Regions from separate parts of the Paenibacillus sp. MMO-177 genome, predicted to be linked through region 1. Evidence: riboswitches for the same ligand, from Rfam matches in the RefSeq annotation. Region 1 holds a riboswitch; the other holds the start of a gene.
What was found. Region 1 has a riboswitch for cyclic di-AMP ahead of WFK81_RS20700 (C40 family peptidase). Riboswitches for the same ligand answer to the same signal wherever they lie in the genome.
Positions count from the first base shown of each region.

Region 2: it holds a riboswitch for cyclic di-AMP, as region 1 does, so the genes downstream of both, WFK81_RS29590 (C40 family peptidase) here and WFK81_RS20700 (C40 family peptidase) in region 1, are expected to answer to the same signal.

Region 1 is NZ_JBBCUR010000006.1:387-4,506, forward strand. It holds partial or broken gene WFK81_RS20685 (M23 family metallopeptidase) at 1-471, shown strand, start outside; gene WFK81_RS20690 (SHOCT domain-containing protein) at 578-811, shown strand; gene WFK81_RS20695 (F510_1955 family glycosylhydrolase) at 833-1,756, shown strand; cyclic di-AMP (ydaO/yuaA leader) riboswitch at 1,863-2,000, shown strand; gene WFK81_RS20700 (C40 family peptidase) at 2,004-2,474, shown strand; gene WFK81_RS20705 (IS1182 family transposase) at 2,608-4,095, shown strand.
Region 2 is NZ_JBBCUR010000018.1:31,349-35,468, forward strand. It holds gene WFK81_RS29580 (M1 family metallopeptidase) at 1-439, shown strand, start outside; gene WFK81_RS29585 (hypothetical protein) at 591-1,412, shown strand; cyclic di-AMP (ydaO/yuaA leader) riboswitch at 1,723-1,879, shown strand; gene WFK81_RS29590 (C40 family peptidase) at 1,885-2,349, shown strand; gene WFK81_RS29595 (MFS transporter) at 2,464-3,681, opposite strand; gene WFK81_RS29600 (GNAT family N-acetyltransferase) at 3,787-4,120, shown strand, end outside.

The DNA of each region.
Region 1 (4,120 bases):
CTGGAAGAGCAAGCATTAAAAGAAAGTGAGCATGAGGAGCATCAAACCAACAGCGATAGTTCACCTTCTAAGGGAACCGGGCTTATTTGGCCATTCGCTAAAACCTATCCCATTACATCTCCGTTTGGAGGCCGGGAAGATCCGATAACTGGGGAGAAGGACACTTTTCATAAGGGGATTGATATTGGGGCGCCAGGAGGAACGGCAATATTGGCTGCCCAATCAGGTACGGTCTTGTTGGCAAGATGGACAAGCGGATATGGAAATACGGTTATCATCGATCATGGAAATGGTATGTGGACGCTGTATGCCCATATTCGTATGAACGGAATAAAAGTGGAGGAAGAAGAAAAAGTTAATAGAGGCCAGAAAATAGCCGAAGTAGGCTCGACAGGGAATTCAACTGGTAATCATCTTCATTTTGAAGTCAGGATCAATGAAGAAGTTCAAAATCCAATGGATTATTTATAAGCATACGTTGTCATAACATTTTTATTTCCTACACATTATCATCAAATGTGAATTGTATCATGGAATAGAAATCGACAATGATATCGAAGAGAGGAGCTGATTTGTCATGATGATGGATAATATGACAGGAAATTCATCTATGATGCAAATGTGTATCATAATGGCTATTGCAGGGATCGTGTCTATTCTAATACTTGGTTTAACCATTTTTTTCGTCATTCGTTCATTGCAAAAGGGTAAAGTGAAAGACCATCCCCGGATGATCTTAGGCGAGCGTTACGTTAATGGCGAAATCAATCAAGATGAATACTTTGAAAAATTGAAGTGGTTGGACAAATAATCGGGTAGAGAGGAACAGTTAATGAAAAAGAAAGGTTCGGCCATCATGCCGAAAACATGGTGGGCAGGAGGACTACTCTTAGGATTTTTGGGTGCTGCATTTATCCAATTAGTAGTGTTACCGTCTAAAAAAGAAAATGCAAAAATCACTCATATTCATGGATTAGGTTTCACGAACGACGGAACTCAGCTGTTAATTCCCGCACATGACGGAATTATGGCCTATAGAAATGATCGCTGGAACCCCTTTGAAGGGGACAAGCATGATTATATGGGATTTAATCTTGTTGACGTCGGATTTTATAGCAGCGGTCATCCTGCATTAAGGTCCGACCTGGTTAATCCTCTTGGAATTGTGAAAGTTACTAATGACGGAAAAACGATTATCCCATTGGATTTACAGGGTGTCAGGGATTTTCATGGGATGGCAGCAGGGTATAAAACGCACGCCATTTATGTCTATAATCCGGAAGCCAATGCAAGGTTAAGTACATCGGGCGTATACGTAACATTAGATGACGCGAAAACGTGGAAAAAGAGCGAGTTAAATGGATTGGACGGACAAATGACCGCAATAGCCGCTCATCCTTCAGACCCCCAAACGGTTGCCATCGGAACAAGCAACGGTGTTTTCTTGTCGAGCGATTATGGCGATCAATTTAAGAAGCTAGCTCTTGAGGAAGAAGTGACTGCCGTAGCATTTGGAAAAAACGGCGATTTATTTATCGGAGGAAAGAAATTATTGTGGCAAATAAATGAAGAAATAAGATCGCTTATTACACCTGCCCTTGACCCGAATGATTTCATTACTTTCATCGCCCAAAACCCGCAAATTGAAAACGAAATAGCATTTTCCACATCTGAACGAAACGTTTTCTTAAGTCGGGATAAAGGAATAAGCTGGATCAAAATAGCGGTTAAAGGAATCGGTATAAAAAACAAGTAAATATATTATATTCATTTATTCTTTGTCGAATATGAGATTATTCTAATAGAAAATAAGAAGGAATTGGATAGAAAAAAGAGAAATAAATAAACCGAAATAAAAAACAAAACGAAATTTGCCGAATTCCTCTTAAAAAATGGAAACGGGGGATCCACTCTCGGGTGAATTAATCTGCACTTAAGGATTATAGGGAAACCTTCTTCCGAACCCTTAGCTAACCTCGTAGGCATCGAAGGGAGAAACTGTTTTGAAGAAAGTTATTGCTTCACTTGTATTGGGTACTATGTGTTTTGCTTTTTCTGGAAGTGCGTTTGCAAACGGAATGGATATCAAACATGCCGTTGATCAGGTCGTTGGAACTCCTTATAAATGGGGGGGGACAACAACAAACGGCTTTGACTGTTCAGGATTCATCTTATACATATTCAATAAATATGATGTAGATCTTCCACGGACATCCAAGGCACAGGCGCAAGAGGGAATAAAAGTTGCAAAAGAGAATTTAAAACCTGGCGATCTCGTGTTCTTTAACACAGATGGAAAGGGCATATCTCATGCCGGCATATATATCGGTAATGAACAATTCGCTCATTCTTCCAGCAGCAAAGGGGTAAGAATTAGTAGCCTCTCCGAGGACTATTATGAAAAACGGTATGTGACAGCTCGGCGTGTCGTAACAGAAGAAGTTTATGGGGAAATGACAACGAAAAACCATTAAAAAACCGAAAGAAACAAGTCCGTTTACGAGAGCCCTGCAAAACGAATACAGTTTCTGTAAAAGACAACCCAGTACCGCGCCGGTACTGGGTTTGTTGTATACTAGAAAAAAAGGAAAAAGCGAGTGACCATTTTTGTTGAATGCAGCCAAACAATTAACCGCATCGTTTCATGCGGAACTATATAATCTTGTTCCTGAAGACCATCTACTGCGGAAGATCCATGCATTAGTGGATTTCAGTTTCATCCACGAACTGGTGGAGCAATCTTACTGTAAATATTATGGCAGACCTGCCAATGAGCCCGAGATGCTTTTTCGCTTGTTGTTTCTGCAAATTCTGTACAACCTCTCCGATGAGCGTGTCGTACAGGAAGCGCAGGTAAACTTGGCTTACAAGTGGTTTCTCGGCGTGAATCCAGAAGATGCCGTACCAGATGCTTCGCAGTTATCACGGTTTCGAAACCATCGGCTCGGAGCGAGCCAAGTAGAAGACGTACTGAAACATGTGGTCGGTCAATGTATCGACCAAGGTTTGGTCAAAAGTAATGCCATTATTCTGGATGCTACACATACGCTGGCCGGCAGTCAGAAACAACGGCCTTTGGACGTTTTGCGAGATGCAGCAAAACGTTTGTTTCGTGTGGTCACCAAGCGTCACCCTAAATTAGAAAAGAAACTGCCTCAACTGCCAAAAGTTAAAAGCGACCAGGAAGATGCGGAACGAATTCTGCTGATCTATCTTGCCACATTAGGAGAAACCATTGAAAATCTTCTGCCTGACCATGAAGGCGCAGTAACGGAAAAGCTGGAAATTGCAAAACAAATCGTTGAAGATGAACGCTTGTTATCAAGCAAAGGTGTTTTATCGGCTATCGATCCGGATGCACGCTTCGGTTGGAAGAGCAGCACAAAGTCATTCTTCGGTTACAAAGAACATATCGCCATAACGGAAGAAGAAATCATTACCGCCTTGGAAGTCACACCAGGAAGCACAGACGATGGTAAACAACTACCTGTTCTGCTCGAACAAGCTAAAGCCAATGGAATTGACGTAGTAGAAATCATTGCAGACAAAGCATATTCCGGGAAAGACAATTTAGAGATAATGAAGACGGAAACCATTTCGCCGGTGGTTCCCCTTCATCCTGTTGTTCACGGTGGTGGTGAACGTCAGGAAGGGTTTGAATATAACAAGGATGCCGACTTTGTTGTTTGTCCTGCAGGTGAACACAGCACACGAAGGGCCATTCAGGGTAGCAAGAAAGACGGACGCAGTCGTTCGATGGTCTATTATTTTGACATTGAGAAATGTAAAACTTGTCCTCTGCAAGATGGCTGCTACCAGCCAGGAGCTAAAAGCAAGTCTTACTCCATACGAATAATAGCCGAACACTATAAAGAGCAGATTGAATTTGAGCTTACCGATACGTTCAAAGAAAGAATCCGGCGCAGACCGATCATAGAACATAAAAATGCGGAGATGAAAAGGTTCCACGGTATGGCTACAGCTAAATACCGAGGCTTATTTCGCATGCGAATACAAGCTTATCTCACCGCTTTCGTTGTAAACGTAAAGCGGATGGTGAAACTAAAAGAACAAAAACAGCTCGCCCTCAGATGAGGAACGAGCTGTTTTTGTGTGTGAT
Region 2 (4,120 bases), on a different contig from region 1:
GCGCGTTGTCGAACAGGTGACCAAGCAGAAGTGGACCAATTACTTCGACCAATACGTCTATGGCAATCAGATGGCCGACATATCCGTGGAGTCCATTAACGTCCATCCGGTGGAGCAGGATGGAAAGCAGATGTATGAATCGGTTGTCCTTCTTCAGCGCAACGGCGGGTATAACGGTCCGATTCCGGTTGTCCTGAAATTCAAGGACGGCACCATTGTTCCGAAGTCTTGGGATCCGACGGAGTCTCACGTTCAATACAAAATTGTCCACAGCTCTCCGCTCCAATGGGTGGCTGTCGATCCTCAGCATACAAACGTGCTGGACAATAAGCATATCAACGACTATATGAAGGCTGACCTATCTGAGGTTACGCGTACCCGTTGGAGTCTGGGTATCTCTAACGTCATTCAGGGTCTGCTCGGAATATTAGGCTGGTGAGAAAACCTCTATCGAAGAATTTCGAAGATGAGCGACCGCGTCTAGAGGTAGGTTTTATCGCCAATAAGAATTTGTTCTTCCGGCTTTCTCGAAACTTATAACTTCTTATGTGGTAGCTAAGAATTGCTTCGCAATTTTAGGAGGATAAGCCATGAAAAATCATATGAGGCAAGGCTGGCGGCTCGCGATCAAGCACTTTTATATCGTTATCCTGCTATTCCTGTACCAGCTGCTGTGGGGATTTTTCCTGTACCGCTTTATCGATTCCGTTGTAGCGCCGCTGCTGCGGCGGTTTCCGGATCAATCCCCTTCCAAGGCAGCCGTCCAGCTGTTTATGAGCGAAGCGCAGTTTCAAATTATGAAGACGGATGTGCTGACTCCGTACCTGTGGCTGCTTGGCGGCTTATTCGCGGCAAGAATGCTGCTCTCGCCTTTATTTAACTCAGGTCTGCTCTACTCCCTGCAGCATGCGACCGATGCAGGAGGAACGCAGTTTCTGCAAGGCATCCGCCGGGCATGGAAGCCGGTTACCCTTCTCTACTGGATCGAGACCCTTCTTACTCTTGCTCCCGCATGGTGGCTGGCGCCAAAGGGTCTTGAAGCGCTGCTTCACAGCCGCTCGATCGGAGCCTTGCTGCAAAAGACCCTTCCCGCGGCGGGAGGCTGGCTGTTATGGGGCATCCTGCTCCATCTGCTGTTCCTCGCCATGCAGCTTGGAGCAACCAGCGGGAAGGCCGGGGGTATCTTCCAGTCCCTGGGCACAGCTGTTAAGCATCTTCTTCCTTTTGCCGGATTATCGCTTCTCATGTGGGCGATCGGCTCGGGAATCGGATTGTTTGTCAGTAGCTTGTCCCTTGTCTGGGCCGGCTTTATCGCCCTCCTTGTCCACCAAAGCTATCATCTTGTCCGAACCCTGATGAAAGTATGGACTCTAGCCTCCCAATACGACATTTTAAGATCAAAGGAAGTTTAAAATTTTCTCATAATTATAGAAGCAGCCCGCCCTGCGACCTAGTCGCGGCGCGGGTTTTTCGCGTTTTTTCGGGCTCGCTTGTCCGTCATTCTCCAAATAAATCAACATATCGGCTAGCAAAACCACATAGTAAAGAGTTAGTAAATCTTTATAGTGCTTCTCTGCTAGTCTGCGCGCCCTACATGAAGACTATTAACCGCAGGATACAAGCTTTTCCGCTTTGATTAGTCAAAAGGTTGCATGAGAATTATTAGAATTTGCCACTTTGGGGAGGAGATAAACGAAAATTACCGAATAGTTACCAAGTACATAAAACAAACTGCCTAATTCCTTGTACTGGAAACGGGGGAACCACCTTTGGGTGAATTGACTTCGACGTCCGAAAGATTGTATCGGCGCCCGAGAAGTCATAGGGATCCTTCAACCGAACCCCACAGCTAACCTCGTCGGCATTGGAAGGAGCTTTACCGTTTTGAAAAAGGTTACAGCACTACTTCTTGGACTTGCGTTAATGCTGGCTTTTCAGGCCGGAAGCGTTTTCGCAGACTCCAAAATGGACGGCATTGTCAGCGATTTGATTGGCACGCCGTACGTTGCAGGTGGAGCATCCACGAAAGGATTCGACTGCTCCGGATTTACTTCTTACGTTTTCGACAAAATGGGCATCGATCTTCCTCGCACTTCCACTTCGCAATCTGAAACAGGTAAGAAGATCGCAAAAAGCGATCTAGTGGCCGGAGATCTCGTGTTCTTCAACACGAACGGTCGTGGTGTATCTCATGTCGGCATTTATGTAGGAGACGGCAAGTTTGCTCATGCATCGTCCAGCAAGGGCGTTACGATAAGCAACCTTAGTGACTCTTATTATGTCAACCGGTATGTGACCGCTCGACGTGTCATGGACCCTAGCACTTTTGATAAATATGCCGACGAATAGAATCCGGCAGCCGCTTCCATCGGGGCGGATTGACAGGATTCCTGCAATAAAGCCGCATGCAGCTTGTCCCACCGGACAAACCGCATGCGGCTTTATTCTTTCCTGCTATTCTAGTCAGGCAGCCGACGTCTGCTGCTTCCGGCCGAGTGCCAGCATCGCAAGCAATACGACAAACATCGCAATGAGAAAAACGCCAAGAATCCAGACCGTTCGGTCCGCGCCATAGCTGTCCATCATCCATCCCGTCAATTTCGGGAAGATCGCCCCGCCCACTCCTCCGCAAGCGACAAGCAGGCTGGTTGTCCGCTCCGTCATGCCCGGAATGAGCCCGTTCGCGAATACAAGAGCAATCCCGAATACGCCGGAGAAGAACAAACCGCTTAGTCCGACAAGAACCATCATTCCGCTTAACTGCCCAATGGCCCCCATCGCGAGAATAACGACGCAGGCTCCGGCAATCGCAACAAACAGATAGCGGATGTATCCGACGCGATCCGCGATCCGTCCGGCGAACAGACGCCCGAGGATCATCGTGCCCCAGAACAGGCTTAGCGAGGAAGGGGCATTCGCTTCCGTCATGCCGGAGCGTTCGATCATAATCGAAGGCAAATAATTGGAGAAGCTCATTTCCACGCCAACGTAAATGACGAAAAATAAAGCCGACAGAAGCAGGAACGGAATCGAAGCTCTCTTATAGCCGAACCATCCTTTTGGACGCGGTTCGTCCGCTTCCCTCTCCGCCGCCGACTTCTTGCCTCTGGCATGAAAACCAATCTTGTCATCGATTGGCCCGAACGATATCGTCATCCATAATATAAAGGTAATGCCGGCAAGCGCCGATAAAATCGGGAAGGATAATTGCCAAACCCCATACCTGATCAATAGGCTAGCCATCGTTGGCATCAGGAAGGCCCCGATTCCAAAGAACGTCTCCAGCTTGGTCATCGCATTGGCCTTGCCGTTCTCTTCCGCCAGATCAATGACCATGGCTCCGATAACCGATTCGGTCATGCCAAAGCCAAAGCCGGCGAACAAGGCGATAAACAGCATCAGCCCCCAGGAATGGGGAGTCAGGCTGTAAGCCGCTTCGCCAAGCGTCAGAAGACCAAGCGAGAGAAGCACTCCCCCTCTTTTGCCCAGCTTGGACGTAATAAACGGGGATAGCAATACGCCCACCAAAAAACCAAAAAACTGATTCATCATCCATTGCCCGCCGTCGCCATAAGACAAACCGTATTTATCGAGCATCTGCTCCATTACCGACCCGCCCACAACATGAGCTAATCCAATTACGAGATAAGACAAACAGCCAAGCGCTATTAATTTCCGCATCGTAAAAGTTCTCCTTCGTTGTCCTTCGCCAAATCCTCATGAAGTCGATTACCGAAATGTTATAATGGAAAGAAACTTATAGAATCTTATAATGAGGGTAGATCTATGACTAATTTCGCTAATGAGGTACATTATAAACCATCTCTGGAGGACATGACTATCCAGCCGCTGGAAATTAAGCATGCCCGGCAAATCTGCGAATGGCAATATGAACCGCCATACGATCTTTACCGCTGGCCGGCGTGGGATGCGATGCAAAAGGACGAGATCGAATTCGGCGATCCCGTCCTGCGGCGCATGCAATATGCGGCTGTCGTGAATCGCGATCGGGAGTTGATCGGCTTTGCCCAATTCTTTCCTCTTGTTGGCGTTACCCGCCTCGGTCTCGGCCTGCATCCCGCTTTATGCGGCAGAGGCAGCGGCCCCGACTTTATGCGGC